3 regions of the Acidovorax carolinensis genome follow, and region 2 is predicted to be linked to each of the others. Evidence: predicted binding sites of a transcription regulator. Region 2 holds the regulator's gene; each other region holds the start of a gene.
What was found. The regulator FNR, encoded in region 2, switches genes on or off when oxygen is low (the NO sensors DNR and NnrR bind a similar motif). The targets are predictions, from matches to a motif close to TTGATNNNNATCAA.
Positions count from the first base shown of each region.

Region 1: the regulator FNR is predicted to act here: its motif matches at 2,542-2,555, upstream of CBP34_RS08865 (nitrite reductase).
Region 3: the regulator FNR is predicted to act here: its motif matches at 5,132-5,145, upstream of cobA (uroporphyrinogen-III C-methyltransferase).

Region 1 is NZ_CP021361.1:1,889,523-1,899,631, reverse strand. It holds gene upp (uracil phosphoribosyltransferase) at 1-551, shown strand, start outside; gene CBP34_RS08865 (nitrite reductase) at 683-2,416, opposite strand; gene CBP34_RS08860 (TonB-dependent hemoglobin/transferrin/lactoferrin family receptor) at 2,632-4,935, shown strand; partial or broken gene CBP34_RS08855 (amidohydrolase family protein) at 5,016-6,289, shown strand; gene CBP34_RS08850 (GGDEF domain-containing protein) at 6,503-7,675, opposite strand; partial or broken gene CBP34_RS08845 (hypothetical protein) at 7,915-9,206, opposite strand; gene CBP34_RS08840 (hypothetical protein) at 9,376-10,109, opposite strand, start outside.
Region 2 is NZ_CP021361.1:1,595,904-1,606,012, reverse strand. It holds gene CBP34_RS07575 (sulfite exporter TauE/SafE family protein) at 1-134, opposite strand, end outside; partial or broken gene hemN (oxygen-independent coproporphyrinogen III oxidase) at 165-1,546, opposite strand; gene fnr (fumarate/nitrate reduction transcriptional regulator Fnr) at 1,737-2,459, shown strand; gene CBP34_RS07560 (hypothetical protein) at 2,482-2,775, opposite strand; gene CBP34_RS07555 (FixH family protein) at 2,835-3,107, opposite strand; gene ccoG (cytochrome c oxidase accessory protein CcoG) at 3,174-4,619, opposite strand; gene ccoP (cytochrome-c oxidase, cbb3-type subunit III) at 4,696-5,610, opposite strand; gene CBP34_RS07540 (cbb3-type cytochrome oxidase subunit 3) at 5,635-5,772, opposite strand; gene ccoO (cytochrome-c oxidase, cbb3-type subunit II) at 5,785-6,417, opposite strand; gene ccoN (cytochrome-c oxidase, cbb3-type subunit I) at 6,436-7,875, opposite strand; gene ccoS (cbb3-type cytochrome oxidase assembly protein CcoS) at 7,940-8,077, opposite strand; gene CBP34_RS07520 (heavy metal translocating P-type ATPase) at 8,077-10,109, opposite strand, start outside.
Region 3 is NZ_CP021361.1:477,487-487,595, reverse strand. It holds gene CBP34_RS02350 (DUF4136 domain-containing protein) at 1-442, shown strand, start outside; gene CBP34_RS02345 (histidine phosphatase family protein) at 462-1,100, shown strand; gene CBP34_RS02340 (DSD1 family PLP-dependent enzyme) at 1,084-2,271, shown strand; gene CBP34_RS02335 (lysoplasmalogenase family protein) at 2,309-4,141, shown strand; gene cobA (uroporphyrinogen-III C-methyltransferase) at 4,153-5,058, opposite strand; gene CBP34_RS02325 (c-type cytochrome) at 5,179-5,571, shown strand; gene CBP34_RS02320 (cytochrome D1 domain-containing protein) at 5,624-6,775, shown strand; gene CBP34_RS19900 (Lrp/AsnC family transcriptional regulator) at 6,776-7,327, shown strand; gene ahbB (siroheme decarboxylase subunit beta) at 7,273-7,806, shown strand; gene CBP34_RS02310 (Lrp/AsnC family transcriptional regulator) at 7,790-8,260, shown strand; gene CBP34_RS02305 (AsnC family transcriptional regulator) at 8,250-8,822, shown strand; gene nirJ (heme d1 biosynthesis radical SAM protein NirJ) at 8,825-10,096, shown strand; gene CBP34_RS02295 (nitrite reductase) at 10,089-10,109, shown strand, end outside.

The DNA.
Region 1 (10,109 bases), 290 kb from region 2:
ACAGCTTTCGCCGACTGCTGGGCGAGCTCTCCACGCTGATGGCCTATGAAGTCACGCGTGACATGCCCCTGCAGGACGTGCAGATCGAAACCCCACTTGAAACCATGACCGGCAAGGTCATCGATGGCAAGAAGCTGGTGCTGGTGTCCATCCTGCGCGCGGGCAACGGCTTTCTGGACGGCATGCTCAACGTGGTGCCTGGCGCCCGCGTTGGCCACATCGGCCTGTACCGCGACCCGGCCACGCTGCAGCCCGTGGAGTACTACTTCAAGATGCCCTCCGAGATGGACGAGCGCGACATCATCGTGGTCGATCCCATGCTGGCCACCGGCAACTCGGCCGCCGCTGCGGTGGAGCGCCTCAAGAAGCTCAACCCCCGCTCGATCAAGTTCGTGTGCCTGCTGGCCGCGCCCGAGGGCATTGCCACGCTGCAAAAAGCCCACCCCGACGTGCAGATCTTCACCGCCGCCATCGACCGCGAACTGAGCGACCATGGCTACATCCTGCCGGGCCTGGGCGACGCGGGCGACCGCATCTTTGGCACCAAGTAAGCCAACCACCGGCAAACAGCGGTCAACTGCTGTTCCGGGATAAAGAAAGCCGCCGGCGGGATCACTCCTGCGGCGGCTTTTGCTTGGGTCACCGCCGCAAAGCCCAGGGGCTCAGCGGCGGCGCTTTCACCTCAATACACGTCGTGCTGCGTGTTGTTGACGTTGAAGTGGCCCGTGGGGGTGATGATGCGGGGGTCCTTGATCACGGCCTTGAGCTTGAGCGTCTTGTCGTCCACGACGACCAGTGCCGAAGCCTTGTCTTTGGCAGACCACACGGAGAACCACACCTCGTCGCCCGCCTTGTTGAACTCGGGCTGAACGACGCGCTTGGCACCGCCATCGTCCGGCAGACCGGCCCATTCGGCAATCGGCAGCACGGTGTAACCCTTGTCCAGGTTCTTGATGTCATACACCACGACGGACTGCGAGATCTTGGGATCAGGGTTCAGCGGGGCATCCGAATACAGGTGCGTGGACTTGGGGTGGCTCTTGATGAACAGCGCGCCGCCACCAGGGCCCTTGAGCTTGGCAACTTCCTTGAACGCGTATTGCTTGTGCTTCTTGGGATCGGTGCCGATCAGCGAGATGGTGTCGTCACCCAGGTGGCCGGTAGACCAGACGGGGCCGAACTTCGGATGGACGAAGTTGGCGCCACGGCCGGGGTGGGGAATCTTGCCCACATCGACGATGGCCTCCATCTTGCCTTCCTTGGCGTCAATCACGCCCACCTTGTTGCTGTTGTTGGCAGCCACCATGAAGTAGCGCTTGGTCGAGTCCCAGCCACCATCATGCAGGTAGCGCGCTGAACCCAGTTCGGTGACCTTGAGTGCGTTGATGTCGGAGTAATCGACCATCAGCGTCTTGCCGGTTTCCTTGACGTTGACGATGAATTCCGGCTTGAAGTGCGAGGCTACGATGGACGCCACACGCGGCTCGGGGTGGTAATCCTGCGTATCCACCGTCACGCCACGGGTAGAGACGATCTTCAGTGGCTCCAGGGTGTTGCCATCCATGATGACGAACTGGGGAGGCCAGTAAGCGCCGGCAATGGCCAGCTTGTCGGTGAAGTCGCCCTCCTTGCCCTTGTACTTGGAGGTGTCCACCGAGCGCGCTTCCAGGCCCATGCGGATTTCAGCCACGTTGTCGGGCTTGGGCATCCACAGGTCGATCATGTTGATGCGGCCGTCGCGACCGATCACGAACAGGTAGCGGCCGGATGCGGAAGTGCGCGTGATGTGCACCGCATAGCCGGTCTTGACGATGTTGATGATCTGCTTGGTGTCACCATCGATCAGCGCCACTTCGCCGGTATCACGCAGCGTGGTGGAGAAGATGTTGGCGATGTTGTAGTTGTTCATCTTCCGGGTGGGCCGGTCTTTGGGCTCCACCACAATCTTCCAGGTCTTCTTCATGTCCGCCATGCCCCACTCGGGCGGCTGGGGCGGATCTTGCTGGATGAAGCGGGCCATCAGGTCCACATCGGCCTCGGTCATTTCACCCGAGGTCTGCCAGTTGGGCATGCCGGCGGGCGAACCGTAGGCGATGAACACCTTCAGATAATCCGTGCCCTTGGCCAGCGTGATGTCGGGCGTCAGCGGCTTGCCCGTGGCGCCCTTGCGCAGCACGCCGTGGCACCCTGCGCACCGCTCAAAGTACGTCTGGCGGGCCCGGTCGAACTCGGCCTGCGTCATCTTGGGCGCTTTGGGGTTCGCGCTTTGGTACATGGGCACATCGGCCAGCGGTGAGGTACCTGCCTGGTAATTCACCTCGGGGGCCGAAGCACCCTCCTTGTGTTGCGCCGCAGCGGCCAGCGCCAGAGTGGACAGTGCCAGGGCCGCAAGGCGCGCCAGCTTTCGGGTTGTCATGGGAACTCCTTTTGATTCGCAGCCCATGCGCTCATTCCATCCTTCAGGACCGCCCGCCGAGGGCCGCGACAATATTGTTTCGGCAGACTTGATGGCAATTCTTTGACGGGTACCCCGAGGTCACTTTGATACGCATCAATAATTCATTCAACATGTATCAATGCCCCGAAAGCCCACCAATAATCCCACAACGGCTACCGTAAACCAACACTTATATGCAATTGCAACGCCACGGCCCACACCCTGTTTCGCGCCAGCGCCACCCCCTGGGTTCCCTCAACGCCATCACTTTGCTCACCTTGGTGGCCTGCCTGCCCACTGCTGGGGCCTACGCGCAGGCCGTTCCGGCAATGGCCGAGGTGGTGGTCAGCGGATCGCGCAGCGAACAGCTCAGCGACGAACTGCCCTTGTCGATTGATGTGATTGACGCCCGCGCACTGAGCGACCAGCAAGCCCGCGACGTCCGCGAGGCCTTGCGCGACCTGCCCAACACCTCCGTCAAGCACCCTTTGCCGCGCACCACCGTGGGAGGCGCCAACACGGTGGGCACCGGCCGCGACGGCAATGTGGGCCTGAACATCCGCGGCCTGGGCGGCAACCGCGTGCTGATGCTGGTCGATGGCATCCGCGTGCCGCGCAGCTACGCCTTTCGCACCACCACGTTTGATCGCGAATACCTGTCCATGGAGCTGCTCAAGCGCATCGAGGTCGTGCGCGGGCCCGCATCGGCGCTGTATGGCTCAGACGGCATGGCCGGTCTGGTCAACTTCATCACCCACGAGCCGGCCGATTTTCTGGCCAGCGCCCCGGGCACCCCGCCCAGGCAGTTGGGCGGACGCATCTCCACCAGCTGGAGCGGCGATGACAACGGCCGCGCGCTGGCCGCCACGGTGGCGGGGACGGCCAGCGACACCGTGCAATGGCTCGTGACCGCCAACGCACGCCGCTCGCACGCCATGGACAACATGGGCACCCGCGACACCTCAGACACCAGCCGCACCACGCCCAATCCGCAGCACAACGAAGACAACGCCGTGCTGGCCAAGGTGGTGGTGCGCCCCTCCGCGGCACAGCGCCATGTGCTCACCCTGGAACATGTCGAAAAGCAGGCGGACGTGAACCTGCTGTCAAGCCGCGCGCCCCTGCCGCTGACGGGCAGCGCCGCCACCATCGCCGGCGCCGTGATGGATGAAAACATGGGCCGCACCATGGAACGCAGCCGTTTCACCTGGGATGGCCGCTACACCCTGGGTGCCAGCTGGGCCGACCAGTTTCAGACGGTGCTGGCCGTGCAGCACGCCAGCTCCCGCCAGTTAGGCACCAGCGTGCGCAACACCCTGCCCTTGCGCGTGCGCGACAACTCCTACACCGAGCACACCTGGCAGGCAGGCCTGCAGGCCGAAAAAACCCTGCGCACACCCGGCGGCTGGGCGCACAAGCTCACCTATGGCATCGACCATATCCGCAGCGAGATCAGCAACGTCTACACCGGCCTGGCCCCCCTGCCGCCCGAGGTGTTTCCACTCAAGCGCTTTCCGGACACCCGCGAGACCAGCAGCGCGGTGTATGCCCAGGCGGAATCCGTCATCGACCAATGGAGCATCACACCCGGGCTGCGGTGGGATCACTTTGCGCTCGATGTGACCAGCCAGAACGGCTTTTTTCCGCCCGCCGCCCAACCGGGCCAGTCGCTCTCGGGCTCGGCGCTGTCGCCCAAGTTGGGGGTGCTGTACCGCGCCACCACGCAGTGGAGCGTGTTCGGCCAGTATGCGGCCGGGTTCCGCGCGCCGGATGCCGCGCAGATCAATGGCTATTATGAAAACGCTGCCGAGCACGTCACCATCATTCCCAACCCCGACCTCCAGCCCGAAAAAAGCCGGGGCGTGGAATTGGGGGTGCGGGGCCGGTTCGACCGCCTGAAGCTGGATGCGGCGGTCTTTGCCAACCACTACTCCAACCTCATCCTGGACACCGTGCTCATTCGCGGCACGGGCACGGCCGCAGACCCGCGCGTGTTCCAGACCCTCAACACCGAGCGGGCGCGCATCACGGGCATCGAGGTGAAAGGCATCTACGACTGGGGCCCGATGGCGGGCGGACGCATCAGCACACCCTTCAGCTGGGGGCGCGCCAAGGGCGTGAACCGCGCCACAGGTGCCCCGCTGAACTCCATCGACCCCCAGCAACTGAGCCTGGGTGTGCTGTACGACACCGCCGCCTGGGGCCTGCGCGCCGACCTGCGCCACCACGGCGCAAAGAAAGCCAGCGACATCGACAGCGCGTCGGCCGTCAAGGCACCCAATACGCAATTTACCATCGGACAGGCCACCACGCTCGACCTGTCGGCCCAGTGGCGCCTGCGCAAGGACCTGCGGCTGAACGTTGCCGTGCACAACCTCACCAACCGCAAATACTGGCTCTGGCCCGACGTGTACGGCCTGGCCGCCGCCAGCACCGTGAACGACGCCTACACCCAGCCTGGGCGCAGCCTTCACGCAGCGCTGGTCATGGACTTCTGAGCCAGCCCACCACCTGGAGAGCCCGCACACGGTGGCGCTGCAGCCCCGGCACTACCGACCATCACGACACACAACCACCCATGCTGGACCTCCTGATTACCAACGCCACCCTGCCCGATGGCCGCAAGCGCATGTCTGTCGCCGTGCAGGATGGCCGCATTGCGGAAGTCACCGAAGGCCTGCAGGCCGCGGCCCATGAAACGGTGGATGCGGGCGGCCTGCTGCTGAGCCCGCCATTTGTCGATGCGCATTTCCACATGGATTCCACACTGAGCTATGGCCAGCCCCGGGTAAACGAAAGCGGCACCTTGCTCGAAGGCATTGCGCTGTGGGGCGAGCTCAAGCCCCAGCTCAGGCACGATGCCATCGTGGAGCGCGCGCTGCGCTACTGCGACTGGGCCGTGGCGCGCGGGCTGCTGGCCATCCGCTCGCATGTGGACACCAGCCACCCCAGTCTGCTACCGGTGCAGGCATTGCTCGACGTGAAAAGCGCGTGGCGCCTTACCTCGACCTGCAACTGGTGGCCTTCCCGCAAGACGGCGTGCTGCGCGCCCCCGGCGGTCTGGACAACCTCCAACGCGCACTGGACCTGGGCGTGGATGTGGTGGGCGGCATTCCCCACTTTGAACGCACTTACGCCCAGGGCACCGACAGCGTGAAACTGTTGTGCGAGCTGGCTGCAAGCCAGGGAAAGCGCGTGGACATGCACTGCGACGAATCGGACGACCCGCATTCACGCCATGTGGAGACGCTGGCGTATGAGACCCAGCGCCTGGGGCTGCAGGGCCGGGTCACGGGCTCGCACCTGACCTCCATGCACAGCATGGACAACTATTACGTGAGCAAGCTCATCGCGCTGATGGCCGAGGCCGACCTGGGCGTAGTGGCCAACCCGCTCATCAACATCACGCTGCAGGGCCGCCACGACACCTACCCCAAACGCCGTGGCATGACGCGCGTGCCCGAACTGCTGGCCGCGGGCCTCACGGTGGTGTTTGGCCATGATTGCGTGCTGGACCCCTGGTACAGCGGCGGCAGCGCCGACATGCTGGAGGCCGCCCACATGGGCCTGCATGTTGGGCAGATGACCAGCCAGGCCGCCATGCACCAGTGTTTTGATGCCGTCACCACCCACCCTGCCAGGTTGCTGGGGCTGGAAGGCTACGGGCTGGCGACAGGGAGCCACGCCGACTTCGTGCTGCTGCATGCGCGCGACCCCGTGGAGGCGATCCGCCTGCGCGCCACCCGCCTGGCCGTCTACCGGCGCGGCAAAAAGGTGGCGAGCAGCCCCGCCCCCGTGGCTGCCCTCGCGCTGCCAGGCAGACCGGACAGCGCCGACTTTCTGGCACGGTAGTTCAACGCTACAGCCCACCGTCGCTGGTTGCCACCGCAATGGATCAGAATATTAACCAAAATGGCCTCTGGCGCTTACAGAAAAAGCGCTACATGCTATTAATAAAATAGCAAATCAACCGACACAGTTCGCGCCCCGCAACCCGACTGCCGCATCCGGCGCAAAGCGCCCTGCATCACGCACAGGACAGTTGTCCAACCCGCAATGTCCGGCTCACGAAGGCCGTGAAAGGGCCAGCGCTTCGACCCGGTTTCTGCCGTGCTCCTTGGCAAGGTACATGGCCTCGTCGGCGCGCTGCAACAGGGCGTCTGACGAATCGCCAGGCAGGTACTGCGTGGCCCCGATGCTCACCGTCAAGCCAATGGGGCCACGGTCCGTTGCCACGGGCTGGCTGGCCACCATGGCGCGCAACCGCTCGGCGATGGCACGAGTGCCCTCGCTGCTGGCGTTGGGCAGAAAAATCGCAAACTCCTCGCCGCCCATCCGCCCCATGACGTCCTCATTGCGCAGGCAACTCGTAGCCAGGCCGACAAAATGGCGCAGCACATCGTCGCCGCCTTTGTGCCCCCAGGTGTCGTTGACCTTCTTGAAATGGTCCAGATCAATCGCCAGCACGGAAAGACCGGACTGCGTGCGGTCCGCACTGCTGATGGCTTTTTCCAGCAGGGTGAGGAACGCCCGCCGGTTGAATACGTCGGTGAGCGGGTCCACCTCGGCCAGGTGGCGCAACTCTCGGGTGATGTATTCATTGGTCAGCATCAGCGCGCCAAACGCCATCAGCACCAGAGACAAAGTGGCCTCCAGCACCACAAACTGCGACAGCAGTGCCACCATGCCGGCATCAGCACCGTTCCCCGCATCGGGGGCGGCCAGCTTGAACAGCAGCGGCCGCAACAGCAGGAAAAGCCCATGCAGGCTCGCTACGATAGCAAACAAATAGCGCGCGGGCACATTCCGAAAACCGCCGCGTGCAAGCGTGTGGGCGGTCAACAAAAAGCACACCCCAGAAACCGAGCCAGCCAATGCAAACCGGATACCCATTTGCGGCTGTACCACCGTGAAATATGCAGCCGCTGCCATGACGGCCGCAATGGCCAATGCCGCATACCCGTGCGGCACAGATGCTCGCCCCATGTAGGCACGGCTGCCCAGAAAGCAGAAGTAGGCCACCATGGCAATGGACGCCTGCGTCAGCATCACCAACAGCACTTCCGGCACGTGATCGCGCATTAGCAGACTGGCGCAAAAAACCGAGGCACAAAAAAACGAAAGCGTCCATAGCCGCAAGCCAGGAATGCCCTTGTTGAAATACCACACGGCATAAAACACTGTGGTGACCAGCGCGGCCAGGATGCCAGCGAGGATGACGAGCGTGGGACTGTGCACGAAGGATGGTGTTGGGCTGGGGGCTGCAAACTTGACAACGTGACGGGTTTACCGTCCGTTGCGGGCCTGCGGTACAGACATGCCCCCAAAGCGGTATGCAATTGTAACCATACCCTCAGACTCGAACCCAGGCGATGTCATGTCAATACATGCCGAAGCAGTGCAGACGTCCAGGCGAACAGCGGGTGTCTAGCAGATGTTCTGCAGCAGATCGACTCCGCAACACCCCCATCACACGATCACCCCACCACATGGCACTCGCGGCGCAGCAAGGCCAGCGCGTCGTGCATCTGGTAATCCATGTCGCTGCCCAGCGTCTTGCCCGATTCCTGCACAAAGCTGTTCCACATGCCGATGTAGTCCGACTGGTAGGCGCCCGGCGCATGGCTGCGGATGAACGCGGTGGCCAGTTCGGGCTGCAGGCCGCTCTTGCGGATCTTGCGCACAAGGCTGGCGGCGGCTTTTTCCGTCAGCAGGGTCTTCTTGGGTGCGCCTGCGGCCAGGCACAGGAACAGCGTGAGCAGCGAGTGCTCGTCTTCGTTGCCCTGGGTCGTCCGGGTCCATGTCTTGCTGGCGGGCCGGGGGGCTCGCCGCCCTCTTCGATCGCATCGAGGCTGCGGTGGTAATGGTCCACCTCGGCCAGCGGGTCGTCCAGCAAGAAGTAGCGGGCGCGGAAGGCACCGGTCGGACGCAGCAGGTTGCGCAGCGGGTTGGCGGCGTCCAACAGCTTGGGCAGGTCGGCCAGCACGCTGGCGCACTGCGCTTGCATCACTGCGCGCAGTTCTGCGGGCACGCCAGCGGGCAGCGGCAGCTGCGTGGGCGCCGCCAGCTTTTTCTTGCGCAGCGCCGTCACCAGCTTCTCCAGGGCCACTGTGTTGGGCCACTCGCCCAGATGCATGGCCCGGGGCGCCAGGGCCTGCATCAGGAGGCCGGTGCGGATGACGGCCTCGGCATCGGCACCGCCGGCTTCAAGCTCGTCGGTGTCGAGGTCGTATTGCTCGGCCAGCCACTGCGCGGCGCGGATGGCCCGGGCAATCTCGCTGCGGCGGGCCAGTTCGGCCTGGTAATCGGTGTAGCTGCGCAGCGACCACACCGCCAGCAGCGGCGTTTGGGCATCGTCATAGCCGGCCATGCCAAAGTTGCTGCTCTCGGGCATGGCGATCAGGCGTCTGAGCATGTCGGAGCCGCCCTTGGAGCGCGACAGGAACGAATGGTCGCGCAGCGAGACGGCGGCCTTGGCCACATCGCCGCCCGTGGTGTCCAGCAAATACAGGCTGATGAGGTTGACCATGCGGTCTCGGGCTTTTTCGAGCTCGGGCCGCAGGAACTCGCTGCCAAAGTAGCGGGCGATCTGCACCATGCCCTTGGGGGCGTCGGCGCAGATGGCGGCCAGCCGGGCTGCATCCAGAATGCCGTGCTGCACGCCGTACACCAGGGCTTTTTCAAAAAACGGGCGGGCGTCGTGCAGCTGCAGTGCGTTGGCGACTGCCACCGGTTGGGCATCAAGGGAAGTCGTATCGGGCACGGTCATGTTGGTATCCATCGCGCTATGCGCTGCTCTCGGGCCTTGCAACTGGCGCGGCCCAAGCCAGGACCGCCGCGCAAGGGCCGCCCCGCCGCGCTGGCGGTGTCCCCCTTCCCCAATTGCGCAGCAATTCGAGAGAAGGGGGAAGGCGCGAAGCGCCACAGGGGGTTGTCATCTAAATCGCGGATTCTTCGTCGGATGCGCGGGCCGCCGGGGTGGCCTTGCCGCGATCGGTATCACTGGTTTCAAACTTGCCGTCGTCTTCCTCGGCCGGCTCGTCACCCTCTTCCAGGCCCATGTCGTGGGCACGCGCCTTGGCACGCAGCACCAGCAGGGTTTCAATGAAGAGGTCGCGGCATTCATAGCGCAGCAGCCAGGCCAGTTGCATCCAGTCGCGGTCGGCCACTTCGTCCTGGTCGATGCGGGGCTGCACGTAGCCGGACGCCAGCAGCTCGTCATCGCTCAAGGTGGGGCCGTAGTCTTCGGTGGCGTCGAAGGTGCCGGTGCGGGCAAAGGCTTCGATGCGGCTCCACTTCTCGGCAAAGTAGTTGGCCAGGGCCTCGCTGCCGCCTTCCAGGTCGCCAATCGCGGTCAAGAACTCCACCGGGTCGGCATCGTCCCGAAAAATGACGGCATTGACCATGTTGCGCAGGTGCGTGTGGGTCAGGTCCTTGTATTGCTTTTCGAGCACCATGGCCCGCGCAAACTGCTCGGGTGTGACCAGCAGGTTGACGACGGACGCCTTGGAGTCGTCGTACTCGCGCATCACGGCCAGCACGTCTTTGGGTGCCAGCTGGTCCAGCACGACCATCAGGGCGTTGTCGCCTTCGGTGTCGGCCAGGTCGGCCAGCGCCGATTCGGCGCCCACGATGTCGCCGGCGGCAATCAGGCTGGTGGTTTTGGTGATGA
Region 2 (10,109 bases):
CTGGCATCACCTGTGGTCGAACAGGTCGTCGCTTGACCCACGAGCGCACCGCAAGGTGCAGAGCACATGGCCAAGCAATGAGGCCCACCGGCGAGCCCCATGAGCAAGGCCGTTACGGCGAGGGGCGCAAGCATGAAACCTGATACTCCGTTGGAATGGTCACCCTAGATGATGCGCGAAAACCTCGCCCGATTGCGGTCAGCCTGCAGATAGCGGTCAAACACCATCGCGATGCCGCGCACAAAAAACCAGCCCATGGAGGTCACCTTGACGCCCTCGGCACTCAACACGACAAGCCCTTGCTCGGCCATGGTCTCCAACTGCTCCAGTTCGGGAGCGAAATACTTCCGAAAATCAATGAGCCACGCCTGATCGAGGGGTTCAAACTGCAATTCGCCCTGGCACATGAGCGCCATGATGACAGCCCTGCGCACCAGATCGTCACGGTTCAGGGCCAATCCTCGCACCACGGGCAAGCGCCCCTGGTCCAGGTGGTCGTAGTACTCCTCCAGCGACTTGGCGTTCTGACTGTAGGTGGCACCCACCCTGCCGATGGCTGACACGCCCAGGCCAATGAGATCGCAATCGGGCTGGGTGCTGTAGCCCTGAAAGTTGCGATGCAGTCGCCCCTGCCGTTTGGCAACAGCCAAAGCATCGGTGGGCAGGGCAAAGTGGTCCATGCCCACATAGACATACCCGCGTCCATGAATGCGTCCAGCGAGCGCGACAGCATGGTCACCTTGGCAGACGCTGCAGGCAACTCAGTCGATATGATGCGCCGCTGCGGCTTGAAACGATCGGGTAGATGGGCATAGGCGTACAAGGCAATCCGGTCGGGGCGCAATTGCACCACCTGTGCCAATGTACGGTCAAACGACTCGGGCGTCTGGCGTGGCAGCCCGTAGATCAGGTCCACGTTGACGGACTCAAAGCCCAGGGCGCGGGATGCCTCCACCAGCGCAAACACCTGATCTGCCGGCTGGATACGGTGCACCGCCTTCTGCACCTCGGTATCGAAATCCTGCACGCCGAAGCTCAGCCGGTTGAAACCCAGCTCAGCCAGCACTGCCAAGCGATCGGCAGTGACTGTGCGGGGATCGACCTCAATGGAGTATTCGCCGCCCGGAGCAAGCGAGAAGCTGCGACGCAGCGTTGCCATGAGCTGCCGCAGGCCGTCATCCGACAGAAAGGTTGGCGTGCCCCCGCCCAAGTGAAGCTGACTGACTACCTGCCCGGTGCCACAGTGGGCCGTGTACAGATCAATTTCGCGGCTCAGATAGCGCAAATACACATCGGCACGGTCATGGTGCTTGGTGATGATCTTGTTGCAAGCGCAGTAGTAACACAGCGATTCGCAAAACGGAATGTGGACGTACAGGGACAGCGGCAGCGCCATGGCCGTGGTACCCACCCGGCGCTGCGAGAGCGCCAGCACATAGTCCTCTTGCCCAAACGCCTCCACAAACCGATCTGCGGTGGGATAGGAGGTATAACGAGGTCCTGGCACGTCAAAACGGCGCAGAAGTTCTGGTGAAACAGCGGTCATGGGAAAATATCCTTGCGTGCATTGATACTGTGCCGTACCCTTCGACCGACGTCCTTGACTTTAATCAAGAACATGAAGGGACGCAGCGGTGACAATTTGATTCATATCAGCCGCCGGGCGCGCAGCGCGGGACAATTGCGTCCCAACAGATATCAGCCAATTATCCCGGCCCAACCAGGTTCCAGTGTCCATGAATCCGCAAACCATCAAAGTCGCCTGTTCCAACTGCAACCTGCGAGAACTGTGCATGCCCGTAGGTTTGAACGAACAGCAGTTGCAACGCATTGACGACATCGTGGCCGTGCGACGAAAGATCAAGCGTGGCGGTACCCTCTTTCGCAATGGAGAGTCATTCACTTCTCTCTATGCCATTCGCACAGGATTTTTCAAGACCTGCGTCGCCACGGAAGATGGGCGTGACCAGGTCACGGGTTTTCAGATGGCCGGTGAGATTATTGGGCTCGACGGCATCGTCAACGATCACCATACCTGCGACGCCATCGCCCTCGAAGACGCCGAAGTGTGCGTCATGCCCTTTGATCGCATCGAAGAACTGTCGCGCGAAGTCAACGCCCTGCAGCACCATGTTCACAAGATCATGAGCCGCGAAATCGTTCGCGAGCACGGTGTAATGCTTTTGCTCGGCAGCATGCGCGCCGAAGAGCGTCTTGCGGCGTTCCTTCTCAATCTGGTGCAACGCCTGCACGCCCGTGGGTTCTCGCAATCCGAACTGGTATTGCGGATGACGCGGGAAGAAATTGGCAGTTACCTGGGACTCAAACTGGAAACCGTGAGCCGCACGTTCTCGAAATTTGTGGAAGAAGGCACCGTGGAAGTGAAACAGCGCCATGTCCGCATTCTGGATACCGAGGCCCTCAAGCGCATCGTTAACAATCAGCAGGCCTGCCACTGATCGTCATACAGAAATGTGCCTCTTAGGGGCACGATGAAGCCTTGTGACAATCATCCGGGCGTGCCTGCGGGGCCACAGGGCAGCGGTTGAGTTCAAAGGGTGACATAGACAGCAGGGTCGTCAGCGCGCTGGCAACCATGGTAATGATCCAGAAAACAAAGAACGCAAGGGTATAAACGCCCTGGCGCGACAGCGTCAACGGCTGACCAAACCAATGCAGATCCTGCGGATCCACCATGGCGAAAACCAGCATTTCCAGAACGCCTGCTACCAAAAAGGCAGGCCATGCAATCCACATCAGGCGTTGCGTCCACATTGTGTTGTCTCCTAAGGTTTTGCTGAGGGGATTTGCCTACACCAGGCTAGCATCAAAGCTCAGCGAGGTTGATCCCCAGCAGGTGTCGCCGCGTGGTTACGGGCCTTGACTGCGGGAGCCAAACTTTTTTCAGGCTGCGCGAGCGTCTGGTTGATCTCAATTCCCTTGCGGTAATAGTCTTCCTCTACGACGGGGTCAGGCCGACTGACAGCCAGCCACAGCGTGACAAAGCCGGCGATCACCACAATGACCGGCCCGGCAATCACCAGCCAGACATGACCAAATCTCCACCAGGGCTGCGATTTAGGAGTAACAACGGGGCTGGATGACATAAAAATTTCTCAGCTTGTCAGCAATACAGTTCGCAAGACGCCCTGGAGCCATTAAGCGACCTTCACCTAACGTGGCACCAGGAAAATGGATTTCTCGGTAACTTTGCCACCGCTTTCCGGTGCCGAAATATCGAAATGAATCGTGTGAGAGCCCGGAGCGGCCGATCCATAGGGTATCTGGAGCCGCACAGCCACCCAGCGGGATTCTGCGGCACCAATTTCAATCTCCCGCTCCGATGCCACTTCAAGGCCATCGAGCCCGCTCGCTGCAATGCGATAGCGCTGCGCAGCCTCTGTGGCATTCATGATCTGCAACCGATACACGTTTTCGAGCTTACCGCCCGCAACAATGCGGGACAAGGCAGCACGGTCACGCACTATATCGACCTTCAAGGGGGTGCGTGTTGCCAGGCTGGCCAACATGCCCACACACAAGGCAATCAGAACCGCGGTGTAGATGAGCACGCGAGGACGCAAGACATGTCGCAAAATTTGCGACTGACTCCAGCGATGCAGGACACCATTTTGGGTCGAATAACGGATCAACCCCCTGGGGTAATGCATCTTGTCCATCACGGTGTTGCATGCATCCACACAAAGACCGCAGCCGATGCATTCATACTGCAGGCCCTTGCGGATGTCGATGCCCACGGGACAAACCTGAACACACAAGGTGCAATCGATGCAATCGCCCAAGCCCTTGGCCTTGTAGTCCACGGTCTTGACTCGTGGACCACGCGGCTCGCCACGGGCTTCGTCGTAGGTGACGATGAGCGTGTCCCGATCGAACATTGCGCTCTGGAAACGGGCGTAGGGACACATGTATTTGCACACCTGTTCCCGCATGAAGCCGGCATTGCCGTAGGTGGCGAATCCGTAGAAAAACACCCAGAAAATCTGCCAGCCGCCGGAAAAAGCCAACAGCTCAGGACCCAGCTCCCGAATCGGCACAAAATAACCGACAAAGGTAAAACCGGTCCAAAGTGCCACTGCCACCCACACGGCCTGCTTCAAGAACTTCTTGCGGATCTTTTCAAACGTCCAGGGGCTCGCATCCAGTCGCAGACGCGCACTGCGATCACCCTCGATCTTGTGCTCTATCCACATGAAAATCTCGGTATAGACCGTCTGTGGACACGCAAACCCGCACCACAACCGACCGGCAACCGCAGTGAACAGAAACAGCGAGAGCGCCGAGATAATCAGCAACCCCGTCAGGTAGATGAAATCCTGCGGATACAGAACCAATCCGAAAATATAAAACCGGCGGGCACCCAGATCAAACAGCACCATCTGGCGCTGGCCCCACTCAAGCCACGGCAACCCATAAAAAACGAGCTGCGTAAGAAACACCATGACCCAGCGCCAGCGCGCAAAGTACCCGCTGATCGACCGCGGATAAATCTTCTTTTGCGCTTCGTAGAGGGAAACGAATTCACCCTCTGCCGATGGCTCGGGTGTGGCCGCCGCAATGGGGATGACCTTGCGCGGAGGCCTGTCAGATGATGTCATGGTGCAGGCGGTGGAGGCAGAAAAACGAACACTTCAGAGGGCGACCCCAGCGGGATGCGGCAGGGTCGCCCCGATTTCAGCGGGCTGCTACGGGCTTGTTGGACAAGCCCCATACATACGATGCCAACACGCCGATCTGCGCGTCGGTCAACTTGTCGGCTTGCGCAGGCATCTGGTTCACCTTGCCATTGTTGATCATGGCGGTAATGGCCGCTTCGCCCCAACCGTGCAACCAGATGTCGTCCGTGAGGTTGGGCGCGCCCAGCGCCTGGTTGCCCTTGCCGTCCATGCCGTGGCAGGCGGCGCATGAGACGAACTTGGACTTGCCCAGCGATGCCCGCAAAGAATCATGCGGACTGCCCGACAGGCTCAGCACGTAATGCGACAGATTGCGCACATCTTCCGGCGAACCCACTGCGGCAGCCATGGGAGGCATGTTGCCGATGCGCCCCTTTTCCAGCGTTTCGCGGATTTTCTCGGGGGTGCCGCCATGCAGCCAGTCGGTGTCTGCCAGGTTGGGGAATCCCTTGCTGCCGCGCGCATCCGAACCGTGGCACTGGGCGCAGTTGTTCATGAACAGGCGCTCGCCAATGGCATGGGCTTGCGGGTCGACCGCGACGTCTTCCGGCTTCATCGACGCGAAGCGTGCATACAGTGGTTCGATTTCCGTCTTGGCCTTGGCCATTTCGGCCTCGTATTCACCCTTTTGCGTCCAGTTCAACTTGCCCGTGAAGGTGCCAAGACCGGGGTAGGCAGCCAGATAGCCCAGACCGAAGATGATGGTGATGACGAACAGCCACACCCACCAGCGCGGCAGGGGGTTGTTCATTTCGACCAGGTCCTCGTCCCAAACGTGGCCGGTGGTGTTGTCGGATGTGGCCATCACCTTCTTGCGGCCTGCCATCCAAAGCAGGATGCCGCAGGCGATGATGCCGACCAGGGTCAGCGTGGTCACAAAGACCGACCAGAAATTGCTGGTGAAGTCACTCATGGGGTGTTCTCGTTCTGGTAAAGGTCAATCTTGCTCGAAAGGCAGCCGGGCTGCCTCATCAAACCGGGACTTGTTGCGGCCCCTGTAGGCCCAAACCCAGATGCCAATAAAGCAGGCCATCGATGCCAAAGTGGCGACGATGCGCATGGTCGTGATGTCCATGGCAAATCTCCTTTATTTGAGCGCGCGGCCCATGACTTGAAGGTACGCAACCAGGGCATCCAGCTCGGTCTTGCCCTTGACGTCGGCGGCAGACGCTGCGATCTGCTCGTCGGTGTAAGGTACGCCGACAGTCCGCAAAGCCTTCATGCGTGGAGCCACATCCGCCGGATCAATGGCGTTCTTCTCGAGCCACGGATACGCGGGCATATTGGACTCTGGCACCACGTCACGCGGATTGTTCAAATGGATGCGATGCCATTCATCGCTGTACTTGCCACCCACGCGATGCAGATCGGGGCCCGTGCGCTTGCTGCCCCACTGGAAGGGGTGGTCATAGACAAACTCGCCAGCCACCGAGTAGTGGCCATAGCGCAGGGTTTCGGCGCGGAACGGACGGATCATCTGCGAGTGGCAGTTGTAGCAACCCTCGCGGATATAGATGTCGCGGCCCACCAGTTGCATGGAGCTATAGGGCTCCACGCCCTTGACCGCCTCGGTCGTGGACTTCTGGAAGAAAAGGGGCACGATTTCCACCAGACCGCCAATGGCGATCACCAGCAGAATCAGCACGATCATCAGGAAGTTATTGGTTTCCACCTTCTCGTGGGTGAAGCCGCCAGAAGCATTTTGGTTGTTGTCAGACATGAATAGGCTCCTTGGGGCTCAGGCGTGGGCAGCGTTCACGGCGGGGATGGCCACCTTGACAGAACGACCCGAAATAGCGGTTGCCCACACGTTCCAGGCCATGATGATCATGCCGCCCAGATACAGCAGACCGCCGGCCACACGGATTACATAGAACGGATAGGTGGCCTTGACGCTTTCGACGAAGGTATAGGTCAAGGTGCCATCCGCATTGATGGCACGCCACATCAGGCCCTGCATCACGCCGGCAATCCACATCGCGGCGATATACAGCACGATGCCGATGGTGGCCATCCAGAAGTGCAGCTCAATCGCCTTGATGGAATGCATCTTTTCCCGGCCAAACAGACGAGGAACCAGGTAGTAGAGCGAGCCCATCGTGATCAACCCCACCCAGCCCAAGGCACCGGAATGCACATGGCCTACGGTCCAGTCGGTGTAGTGGCTCAAGGCGTTGACGGTCTTGATGGACATCATCGGGCCTTCGAACGTGGACATGCCGTAGAACGAAAGCGACACGATCAGGAAACGCAGGATGGGGTCGTCACGCAATTTGTGCCATGCGCCCGACAGGGTCATGATCCCGTTGATCATGCCGCCCCAGCTGGGGGCCAACAAGATGAGAGAGAACACCATGCCCACCGATTGCGTCCAGTCTGGCAGCGCGGTGTAGTGCAGGTGGTGTGGGCCTGCCCACATGTAGGTGAAGATCAGCGCCCAGAAGTGGACGATGGACAGGCGGTAGCTGTAAACCGGACGGCCCGCCTGCTTGGGGATGAAGTAGTACATCATGCCCAGGAAGCCCGTGGTGAGGAAGAAGCCCACGGCATTGTGGCCGTACCACCATTGCACCATCGCATCCTGAACGCCCGCATAGGCCGAATAGCTCTTCATGAAGCCGGCAGGAATGGATGCACTGTTGACGATGTGCAGCAAGGCCACCGCCAGAATGAAGGCACCGAAGAACCAGTTGGCCACATAGATGTGCTTGACCTTGCGCGTACCCACGGTGCCAAAAAACACGATGGCATAGGACACCCAGGTCACCGCAATCAGGATGTCAATCGGCCATTCCAGCTCAGCATATTCCTTGCCCTGGGTGTAGCCCAGGGGCAAGCTGATCGCCGCCGCCACAATGACCAGTTGCCAGGCCCAGAACGTGAACGCAGCCAGCGAAGGCGCGAACAGGCGCGTCTGACAGGTACGCTGCACTACGTAATAGCTGGTGGCGAACAGTCCGCAACCACCAAACGCAAAGATCACCGCGTTGGTGTGCAGCGGACGCAAGCGCCCGTAGCTCAGCCAGGGAATGCCGAAATTGAGTTCTGGCCAAGCCAACTGGGCGGCGATGAATACGCCCACCAGCATGCCAACCACCCCCCATACCACGGCCATGATAGAAAACTGACGCACAACCGTGTCGCTGTAGTGCGCAGTCATTGTTTTTGGAGAATCCATCGGGCACCTCGTTTTATTACCGGAATAGTTTTGTTCAAGTAGGGTTATTCAACATTGATGCATGTCAATCGTCCCGAAAAATGCGTTCGCCTTCTTGCTCCACACTCTCGAACTGGCCGTGGTAGATCGCCCACCACAGGCCCGCGAGAACCATCAGGACCAAGATGACGGACAAGGGGATCAGCAAATAAAGGATGTCCATCAGACCGGCTCCAGAGAAGATTGGGAAGCAGAGGTCATTGGGTCTGGGCCTTTCACGGGCTCTGGCTGGTTCGTTCCCGCCATGCCCGGCAGGGCGCGCGACAACCGGGCAGCGTTCAGCACCACCAGCAGCGAACTGAGTGCCATGCCCAGCCCCGCCAGCCAAGCCGGCATCCAGCCGACCAGTGCCAAGGGAACACACACCGCGTTGTATCCCGCAGCCCATCCCAGATTCTGCCTCACCACACGCAGGGTAAGGCGCGCCAGCAGCACAGATTGCGGAACCAGCGACAGGCTGCCGCCCAGCACCACAAAATCAGCGCGCGCCTGGGCCAGCGGCACCGCGCGGCCAAAGGCAAACGACACATTCGCCCCGGCCAGCACCGGGCCATCGTTCAGGCCATCGCCCACCATGGCCACATGGTGCCCCTTAGCCTGGAGCCGCTGCAGGGCGGCCAGCTTGTCCTGGGGGGTACATTCGCCCTGGGCCTGGGCTATGCCCGCCTGCGCCGCCACCCGCTGCACCGCACCCAGCCGGTCTCCCGACAGGATTTGCACGGAAACTCCCGCCTGCTGCAAGGCACGCACCACGTCGGGGGCCTCGGACCGCACGTCCTCGGTGACATCGAACCGAGCCAGCTCGGTGAATTGGCCATCGCTCCCCTGCCCCGAAAGCACCACCTGCAGCGCCTCTCCGCCGTCCTGCGCAGCCACGCCGGCATGGCGGGCCGAGCCCAGCCGCAGCAAACGCGGGGGAACAGCGTCCTGTGCGTCGTGTATTTCGGCAGTCAACCCCAGGCCGGCATCCTCGCGCAGAGCCGCGGCGCTCCAGCGCGCACTCGTCACTGGCGCCGCTTCCACAATGGCGCGGGAGGCAGGATGCATGGATTGCCGCGCCAGCGTAGCCGCCAGCGCCAAGGCATCGTCCCGGCTTAGCCCCGGCGCGCAGCGCACGGTCTGCACAGCCATGCCGTCGCGGGTGAGCGTGCCGGTCTTGTCGAACACCAGGGTATCCACGCTGGCCAGGGCCTCCAGCCCCTGCAGGTTGCGCACCAGCACGCCGTGGCGGGCCAGCGTGCCGGCCGCCGTCAGCATGGCCACCGGTGTAGCCAACGACAAGGCGCAGGGGCAGGTGACGATAAGCACGGCCACACCCACCATCAATGCGTGCCCCGGGTCGGACGGCCACCACCAGGCCACCGCCAATCCGGCCGCCAGCAGCACGGCCAGCAGAAACGGCCGTGCAATCCGATCCGCCAGCTGGGCCAGGCGCGGCTTTTGCAGCGAAGCGCTTTCCATCAGCGCCAAAATCTGGGCAAATCGGGTCTGGCCCCCAATGCCCTGCACCAGTACCTCCACCGGAGCCTGCAGGTTGTAGCTGCCCGCCGTCACCTGGCTGCCAAGGGGCCGCGCCACGGGCGTGGACTCCCCCGTGAGCAGGGCCTCGTCGACCTGGGTGCTGCCCCGCGTGATGCAGCCATCGGCAGGAAAAGCCTCGCCCGGCAGCACGCGAATGGTGTCCCCCACGGCCAGCCGGCGCGTGACCACGCGCGCAAAGGCACCGTCGGCCCTACGCCGCTCCACGCTGTCGGGCAGGCGGTTCATGACGGCCTCGAGGGCACCGGCCGTGCGGTCCCGCAGGCGCAGCTCCAGCCAGCGGCCCGTCAGCAGGAAAAAGACGAACATGGTCAGCGAGTCGTAATAGACCTCGCGGCCAAAGATCCCCGCAGGGTCAAATGTGCCGGCGGTGCTCACGACGAACGTGATGCCCATGCCCAGGGCCACCGGCAGGTCCATGCTGATGCGGCGCAGGCGGATGTCGCGCAGCGCGCTGGTAAAGAACGGGCCGCAGGCAAAGAACACCACAGGCAGCGTCAGCACCCAGGAAGCCCAGCGCAACAGCTGCTCCATTTCACCGGTCAGATCGCCCGGCTGCGCCACGTAGGCGGGCCACGCATACATCATGACCTGCATCATGCAAAAGCCCGCCACCAGCCAGCGCCACAGCGCCAGCCGGCTCTCGCGCAGGCGCT
Region 3 (10,109 bases), 1.1 Mb from region 2:
GCGCCTGCCGTCGCAGCAAGCCCTGGGCGCCCAGCAGTCTGCCGTGGAAGCACAAGCCCGGCAGGCGCTGGCCAAGGTGGGCCTGCGCCAGGACAGCGCGGCGCCGTTCTACCGCGTGCAGGCCCATGCCCGGATTGACCTGCAGGCTTATCCGGACTATTGGGATGGCCCCGGATGGGGCTGGGGTGGCTGGGGCGGTGGCCGCGGCTTTTATGGCGGCCTGTCGATGCGTTTTCCGCCCCCCACGCTGTACCGGCGTGAAGTCGGCCTGATCCTGCGCGAGGCGGCCAGCGGCACCGTGGTGTACGAAACCCGCGCCGTGCACGAGGGCGTGTGGTCCGACAATCCGGCCGTGTTTGCCGCCATGTTCGACGCGGCGCTGAACGGCTTTCCCGCCCCGCCCACCGGGCCGCGCCGCATCGTCCTGGAAATACCGCGCTGAGGCGCTCTGCCCTTCCCCCATGAATGCCACCCGCATCATTGCCGTACGCCACGGCGAAACCGCCTGGAACGTGGACACCCGCATCCAGGGGCATCTCGACATTCCGCTCAACGACACCGGTCTGTGGCAGGCCCGGCAGCTGGCGCGCGCGCTGGCCGACGAGCCTGTTGCCGCCATCTACACCAGCGATCTGCAGCGCGCCCGGGCCACGGCCCAGGCCGTGGCAGACGCCACGGGCGCGCCGCTCACCCCCGAGCCCGCTCTGCGCGAACGCAGCTTTGGCCACTTTCAGGGCCGCACCTTTGCACAGATCGAGGCCGAGCTGCCCGAAGACGCCCTGCGCTGGCGCAAGCGCGACCCGCACTACGCGCCCGAGGGCGGCGAATCGCTGACCTTGCTGCGCGAGCGCATCGCCGCCACCGTGCACCGACTGGCTGCGCGCCACCCCGGCGAGCTGGTGGTGCTGGTGGCGCACGGCGGCGTGCTTGATGTGCTGTACCGCCTGGCCACCGGCCAGGAGATCCAGGCGCCACGCACCTGGCTGCTGGCCAACGCGGCCATCAACCGCCTGCTGTGGACGCCGCAGGGCCTGAGCCTAGTGGGCTGGGCCGACACCCAGCACCTGGACAACGCCGCCCGCGATGAAACCACTGCCTGATCTGCCTGATCTCCTTGGTGCGCTGCAGGCCAGCATTGGCCAGCGTGTGGACCGGATCGACACGCCTTCGCTGGTGGTGGACCTGGACGCCATGGAGCGCAACATCCAGCGCATGGCCGACTTTGCCCGCAAGCACGGGGTGCGCTGGCGCCCCCACGCCAAGATGCACAAGAGCGCCGAAATCGCGCTGCTGCTGCAGCGCGCCGGAGCCACCGGCGCCTGCGTGCAAAAGGTGGCCGAGGCCGAAGCGCTCGCCACTGGCGGGGTGAGCGACATTTACATCAGCAACGAGGTGGTGGCCGCCACCAAACTGATGCGGGTAGCGCGCCTGGCGGCGCAGCTGGCAGCACGCGGCGGGCGCCTGGCCATCGCGGTGGACAGCGCGGAAGGCATCGAGCGCCTTGCAGAGGCCATGGCTTTGGCCGGCAGCACGCACGGCATCGACGTATTCGTGGAAATCGACGTGGGCCAGGGCCGTTGCGGCGTGCCGCCCGGCGCGCCGGCGGTGGCGCTGGCGCTGGCCGTGGCCCGCCATGCGCGGCTGCGCTTTGCCGGCCTGCAGGCCTACCACGGCCGCGCCCAGCATCTGACCGGCGCGGCCGAGCGACGCGAAGCCATCGCCGCCGCAGTGCGCGCGGCAGAACACACCCGCGCGCTGATCGCGCAAGCGGGCCTGCCCGTGCCGCTGGTCACCGGATCGGGCACCGGCACGCTGGTGCACGAAGCGGCCAGCGGCGTGTATGGCGAGCTGCAGGCGGGCTCGTTCCTGTTCATGGATGCCGACTACGCCCGCAACGAGCGCGAGCCCGCCCAGCCCGCGTTCGAGCAGGCGCTGTTCGTCAAGACCCAAGTCATCTCGGTGAGCGACAGCCATGCCGTGTGTGACGCGGGCCACAAAAGCCACGCCATCGACTCGGGCCTGCCCACCGTGGCCCTGCTGCCGCCCGAGCGCGCGCTGCGCTATGCCAACGGCGGCGACGAGCATGGCGTGCTTTATGCCGACGGCCCCAAGGCCCGCCTGCCCGCGCTGGGCCGCATGCTGTGGCTGGTGCCGGGGCACTGCGACCCCACGGTGAACCTGCACGATTTCCTGATCGGCGTGCGCGGCGGGCTGGCCATGGGCGTGGTGGAACGCATCATCAGGGTTGATGCCAGAGGCGCGCTGACCTGATTGGGGCAAGAATCGGTGGACATTTTGGTGTCCTCCCATGAGCCCCAGCCAGATCATTGTTCTTGCCACCCCGGTCTTTCTCGTACTGATCGCCATCGAGCTGGCCGTCGGCATCCGGCGCCAGCGCAACACCTACCGGCTGACCGATGCGGTCAGCAGCATCAGCCTGGGGATGCTGAGCCAGACCAGCGCCGTGTTCACGCGGCTGCTGCGCATCGGCATCTACACCGCGCTTTTCGAGCAGGTGGCTGTGTGGCGCAACGATGCGTTCTGGACCAGCCTGCCCGGCTGGCTGCTGGCGCTGGTGTTCTACGACTTTTGCTACTACTGGCTGCACCGCATGGGGCACGAGTCGGCCGTGCTGTGGGCCGCGCACGCGGTGCACCACCAGAGCCAGGACTACAACCTCAGCACCGCGCTGCGCCAGACCAGTTCGGGCGCGCTGCTGGGCTGGATTTTTTATGTGCCCATGGCGCTGGCGGGTGTGCCGCCGCTGGTTTTTGGCGTGGTGGCCCTCATCGACCTGCTCTACCAGTTCTGGGTGCATACCGAGCAGGTGGGGCGCCTTGGCTGGTTCGACCGCTGGTTCTGCAGCCCCAGCAACCACCGCGTGCACCATGCCGTGAACGACGCCTACCTGGACAAGAACTATGGCGGCATCCTCATCGTGTGGGACCGGATCTTCGGCAGCTTCAAGGACGAGGATGACAAGGAGAAGTGCGTGTATGGCACACGCGGCCTGCTCAACAGCTGGGACCCGCTGTGGGCCAATGCCCAGGTGTATGCCGGGCTGGCGCACGACAGCTGGCACACCCGGCGCTGGGGCGACAAGCTGCGCGTGTGGCTCAAGCCTCCGGGCTGGCGGCCGGCCGATGTGGCCGCGCGCTTTCCCAAGCCTGCCTTCGACATCGCTCAGATGCCGCGCTACAACCCCGCCATGGCGCCTGCCACGCGCTGGTTCGCCTGCGTGCAGTTTGCGCTGCTGCTGGCAGGCGTGTCGGTGTTTCTGTGGCACGCCGACAGCGCCCCGCTGGCCCACAACGTGGCCTGGTTCGCGATGCTGCTGGCCGTGCAATGGGCCCTGGGCGCGGTGGTGCAGGGGCGCATCGGCATGCTGCTGGCCCTGATGATCGAGGCGGGCGCCCTGGCCACCGCCACCAGCGCCGTGGGGCTGCTGCAGTGGCATGGGCTCTTCAAACCACTGGCCCTCGTGATTGCTATTGTAATAGTAGCTATCAGCGCTTTCTCCATAAGCACCGGAGGCCGATTTGATGCAAAATCGTGGGCCGCGATGCTGCTGGCGCTGGTGCTGTCGTTGGCCGGTGATGTGTTTCTGATGCTGAACGGCCTCTTCATTCCCGGCCTGGTGAGCTTTCTGGGCGCGCACCTGGCCTACATCGCCGCGTTCCGCCGGGGCATGCCGTGGTTTGCGCACCGCGGCGCACTGTTGGCCACGCTGGCCGTGGGCGCCGCGATGTACGCCTTTTTGTGGGCCGGCGGCCTGCCCGCGGCACTGCGCGGCCCGGTGGCGGCCTATGTGCTGGTGATCGCCCTCATGGTGGCCCAGGCCCTGGGGCGTGCGCGGGTGCAGGGCAACAGCGCGGCGCGCATGGTGGCAGCGGGTGCGTGCTTTTTCATGCTGAGCGATTCACTGCTGGCCACCAACCGCTTTGTGCAGGCCCTCCCCATGGCGACGTTCTGGGTGCTATCGACCTACTACGCCGCGCAGGTGCTGATCGTCTGGGGCTGGCTGCGTGGGCAATCACAGGAACCGGCCGCTGCAAGCTCACGGGTGGCCGCACCGCAGTCCGCACCGGCACCCCCCGTGCCTGCCGAAAATCACCGAACCGCGCAACCCCACCCGGGCTGAGCCCCGGCGTGTCAGGCGGCGCAGGCCAGTGCCTGGGTGGGCGCCGCGTCGGAGGCTGCGGGGAGCGCGGTGAACACCCCGGCGGGCGACCCGATGCGCGCCTGCAGCGACACGGTGTCGCCAATCATGATCAGTGCGGGCGGATGCACGCCGTGGGCCACGCTCAGCTCCGGCAGGGTTTGCAGCGTGCCCACGATGCTGCGCTGCCCGGGCAGGGTGGCGCGCTCGATCATGGCAGCCGGCGTGCTGGCCGGCAGGCCATGCGCAATGAGCTGGGCGCAGATGGTGGGCAAGGTGCCTACGCCCATGTAGATCACCACCGTCTGGTGGGGCCGCGCCAGCGCCGCCCAGTCGAGTGCCACGGTGCGCTCGCCTTCCTCGCCCTGCAGGTGACCAGTGGCAAACACCAGCATGGCGGCGTGGTCGCGGTGCGTGAGGGGGATGCCCGCAGCCGCTGCGGCGCCCTGGGCCGCGCTGATGCCGGGCACGGTGTCGCAGGCAATGCCCGCGGCGGCCAGGGCCTCGGCCTCTTCGCCGCCGCGCCCGAAGATGTAGGGGTCGCCGCCCTTCAAGCGCACCAGCGACCGGCCGCTCTGGGCCAGCCGCACCATGAGTTCAATGATGCCTTCCTGCGGCAGCGTGTGGTTGCGGCTTTGCTTGCCCACGTAAATCCGTTCGGCGCCGGGGGCCACATGCCGCAGCACGTCGTCGGACACGAGGTGGTCATACAGCACCAGTTCGGCGCTGGCCAGCACACGGGCCGCCTTGAGCGTGAGCAACTCGGCATCGCCGGGCCCGGCGCCCACCAGGGTCACGCGACCCCAGCCGGAAGAAGGCGCCCGCCGGTGGAGTGCACTGTCGGAAGGGGCGGCAGCATTGCTGCCTTGGGGCAGCGAAGAGGGGCAAGCGGTATCCATCGGGGCTCCCATCGGAAACGGGGTACGGTTGGCAGACAAGCGCCCATTGTCAAAACGCTGGCGCCCACCGTCCTTGACGCACATCAATGACGGTGGTGTCAAATCCAGCGACATTGGGCCATGCACGCCACGCACGCGCCCCCGTTGCCCAGCCTTTCGCCGGTGGGCGTTCTGCCCCGTCTCGGCATGTGGCTGGCGCTGCTGGTCGGCGCCGCCGGGCTCCATGCCCAAACGGCCCCTCCCACAGCACAACGCCAGCAGGAGTTGGTGCGCATGGTGCGCCAGGACTGCGGCTCGTGCCACGGCCTGCACCTGACCGGCGGCCTGGGCCCGGCCCTTACACGCGAAGCGCTGGCCGACAAGCCGCTTGAGTCCATGGTCGCTACCATCTACGGCGGCCGCCCGGGCACGCCCATGGCGCCCTGGAAGGCCATGCTCAGCGAAGCCGATGCCCTGTGGATTGCCCAGCAACTGTTTGCCGGGTTCCCTGAATCCGTGAAAGAACGTCCATGAAACGCCGCCACTGCCTGACCCTTCTGGGCGCCACCTCGCTGCTGCTGGGCGGCTGCACCAGCCTCGCGGGGTCACCCGGCGCCCCGCAGCCTGGCCGCTGCGCGGCACCGGCGACCTGGGCGTGGTGGTGGCGCGCGCCACCGGCACGCTGGCCATCGTCAACACCAGCGAACGCGCCGTGCTGGCGCAAGTTACCGGCCTGGGCGACCTGTCGCACGCCTCGGTGGTTTTTTCGCGTGACGGCCGCTACGCCTATGTTTTCGGCCGCGACGGCGCGATCACCAAGGTGGATCTGCTGACCCAGCGCATCGACGCCCGCGTGATGCAGGCCGGCAATTCGATTGGCGGCGCCATTAGCGCCGACGGCACGATGGTGGTGGCGCAAAACTACACGCCCGGTGGCATCAAGGTGTTTGACGCCGCCACGCTGGCGTTGCTGGCCGACATACCGGCCGAATACGAGAGCGGCAAGCGCTCGCGCGTGGTCGGCCTGGTCGATCTGCCGGGCCGGCGCTTCGCCTACAGCCTGTTTGACGCCAACGCCATCTGGATCACCGACCTGTCCAACCCGACGCGCCCCGTCACCACCAAGCTGCCCCACATCGGCAAACAGCCCTACGACGCGCTGGTCACGCCCAACGGCCGCCACTACATCGCCGGCCTGTTTGGCGAAGACGGCCTGGCCATGGTGGACCTGTGGGAAGAGCCGCCCCGCGTGCGCCGCATCCTCGGCGGCTACGGCCGGGGCCAGGAGCCGCTGCCGGTCTACAAGATGCCGCACCTGCGCGGCTGGGCCGTGGCCGGGCGCCGCGCCTACCTGCCCGCCATCGGCCGCCACGAGGTGCTGGTGGTGGACACCGACACCTGGCAGGAAGTGGGCCGCATCCCGGTGGCCGGCCAACCCGTGTTCGTGATGGCCCGCCCCGACGGCCGCCAGGTGTGGGTGAACTTTGCCGTGCCCGACTACCACCGCGTGCAGGTCATCGACACCACCACACAGCAGATCGTGCGCACGCTGGAGCCTGGCAAGGCCGTGCTGCACATGGAATTCACGCCGCGCGGCGAGTCGGTCTGGATCAGCGCGCGCGACGACCACCGCGTCAGCGTGATCGACACCCAGACTTTCGCCACCCAGGCCACGCTGGCCATCGACTCGCCCAGCGGCATCTTCTTCACCGCCCGCGCCGCGCGGCTGGGGTTCTAGATGGCCCCCGACGCCGACTTGCGCCTGGCGCTGCTCAACCCCTGGCAGCGCGGCTTTCCGCTGGTGCGCGAGCCGTTTGCACACATCGCGAACACGCTGGGCCTGTCGGCCGACGAGGTGCTGGCAGGCTACGCCCGGCTGCAGAGCGAAGGCGCGCTGAGTCGCATCGGCGGCGTGTTCGCAGGCAATGCCGGCGGCGCCGCCCTGCTGGCCGCCATGGCCGTGCCGCCCGAGCGGCTGGACGGCGTGGCCGCCGTCATCTCCAGCCACCCCGGCGTGAACCACAACTACCAGCGCGAGCACACCAATAACCTCTGGTTCGTGATGACGGGGCACAACGATGACGCTGTGCACAGCGCCATGCAGTCGCTGCAGGAGGCCACCGGATTGCGCGCACTGCAGCTGCGCATGCAGCGCGCCTACCGCATCGACCTGGGCTTTGACCTGCGCAGCAGCACTGCCCAGAGGCCAATGACCGCCACCCCCGACGCGGCCCCGTGGCCGAGTCCGACCGGCCGCTGGCAGCCCTGCTCGAAGACGGCCTGCCACTGACCCCGCGCCCGTTCGACGACTGGGCGCACGCGTTGGGCCGCACGCCCGAATCGGTGCTGCACACGCTGCAGCAGTGGCTGGACCAGGGCACGCTGCGGCGCATCGGCGCCATCGTGCGCCACCATGAGCTGGGCTTTGACGCCAACGCCATGACCGTTTTCAACATTCCCGACGCGCAGGTCGATGCCTGTGGCGAAGCACTGGCGCGCGTGGCCGGCGTGACGCTGGCCTACCGGCGCGAGCGCGCCGAGGGCTGGCCCTACAACCTGTACTGCATGGTGCATGGCCGCGACCGCGCCGCCGTGCTGGACGTGATCGCGCGTGCCATCGCCGACGTAGGCATGGCGCAATACCCGCACGAAGTGCTGTTCTCATGCCGGCGCTTCAAGCAGACCGGCCCCCGGCGCTTTCGCGCCCTGCCTGAAGCCGCTGCCGCCAGCGCCGCGGCACCGGAGGTGTTCGATGCTGTCGCCGGATGACGCCCGCCTGCTGGAGCGCCTGCACGGCGATCTGCCGCTGACCGAGCGGCCGTTTGCCGACGTAGCCTTTGAATTCGGCTGGACCGAGGACTACGTGATCGGGCGGCTCTCGGCCCTGCTGGAGAGCGGCATGCTCACGCGCTTCGGCCCGCTGTTCCAGATCGAGCGGGCGGGCGGGCTGTTCGTGCTCGCCGCCATGGCCGTGCCTGAGGCGCGCTACGCGGCGGTCACGGCCCAGGTCAACGCACTGCCCGAGGTGGCGCACAACTACCGGCGCGATCATGCGCTGAACATGTGGTTCGTGCTCGGCACCGAGACGCCGGCGCAGTGCGCGGCCGCCATTGCGCGCATCGAGGACGAGACCGGCTTGAGCGTGCTGGCCTTCCCGAAGGAGCGCGAGTTCTTCGTCGAGCTCAAGCTCCCCCTGACGATCGGAGAAGCCCATGGCGCTTGACGATTTCGACCGCGCCCTCATGACCGCCACCCAGGGCGGCCTGCCGCTGGTGCCGCGCCCCTACGACGCCGTGGGCGAACGCCTGGGCGTGAGCGGCCAGCAGGTGCGCGAGCGGCTGGCGCAGATGCTCGAAAGCGGCCTGATCCGCCGCATCGGCGCCGTGCCCAACCATTACCGCCTGGGCTTTACCGCCAACGGCATGAGCGTGTGGGACGTGGACGACGCGCTGGTGGATCTGCTGGGCGAGCGCATCGGCCAGCTGCCCGGCGTGAGCCACTGCTACCGCCGCCCGCGCCACCTGCCGAAGGCATCGCCGGGCCGCTCCCAAGATGCCGAGTCCCCCTCGGGGGGAGACGGTGTGCAATGCACACCGACAGGGGGCATCTACTGGCCCTACAACCTGTTCGCCATGCTGCACGGCCGTTCACGCGCCGAGGTGGAGCAGCAGGCCGTGCAGTTGCACGAACTGCTGGGCAGCGCCTGCCGGGGCCACGACATTCTTTATTCCACCGCCATCTTGAAGAAGACCGGCCTGCGTCTTCGGCAAAGCCAAGAAAGCTAACCATGTTCCGCATCAGCCAATACATGCGCGAGCTCGCGCACGCCGAGAAGACCGGCCAGTACCCCGCGGGGGTGCATACCCGCAGACCCGCCGCCCAGGGCAGCGCAGGCGCGCCGGGCCCGGTGGTGATCTGGAACCTGATCCGCCGCTGCAACCTCACCTGCAAGCACTGCTACGCGCTGTCGGCCGACCACGACTACGAGGGCGAGCTGTCCACGCAGGAAGTGTTTGGCGTGATGGACGACCTCAAGGCCTACAAGGTTCCGGTGCTGATCCTCTCGGGCGGCGAGCCGCTGATGCGGCCCGACATCTTCGAGATCGCCGAGCGCGCCAAGGCGATGAAGTTCTATACCGGCCTATCCACCAACGGCACGCTGATCGACGAGGCCATGGCCGACCGCATCGAAGCCATGGGCTTTGACTACGTGGGCATCAGCCTCGACGGTCTGCGCGAAACACACGACCATTTCCGCCGCCTCGACGGTGCGTTCGACCGGAGCCTGGCCGCCGTGCGCTACCTGCACCAGCGCGGCGTGAAGGTGGGCCTGCGCTTCACCATGACGGCGATGAACGCGCACGACTTTCCGGCGCTGCTCGACCTGATGCGCCAGGAGGCCGTGGACAAGTTCTATTTTTCGCACCTGAACTACGCCGGGCGCGGCAACATCCACCGCGGCAAGGACGCCCAGTTCCAGGCCACGCGCGATGCGCTCGACCTGCTGTTCGAGCGCGCCTGGCAGTCGGCACTGGAGGGCCGCGAAGAAGACTACGTGACCGGCAACAACGACACCGACGGCCCCTACCTGCTTCAATGGGTGCGCGCGCGCATGCCGCAGTGGGAGGCAGCGCTGCGCGAGCGGCTCATCGCCTGGGGCGGCAACTCCAGCGGCGTGAACGTGGCCAACATCGACAACCTGGGCACCGTGCACCCCGACACCATGTGGTGGCACCACGACCTGGGCAACGTGCGCCAGCGCCCGTTCTCGGCTATCTGGTCCGACACTTCCGAGCCGCTGATGGCCGGCCTGAAAGCCAAGCCGCGCCCGGTGGGCGGGCGCTGCGCTCAATGCCATTACTTCAGCATCTGCGGCGGCAACACGCGCGTACGCGCCCAGCAGCTCACGGGCGACGCCTGGGCCGAAGACCCCGGCTGCTATCTGCGCGACGACGAGATCGGTCTGGATGCAGGCAGCGATGCGCAGCGCGTGGCGCGGACCCCTTTCGGCAAAGGACGTCGCGTCATCGACATCCATGCGGAGAGCGAACATGCATGACACCCTGCGCCGC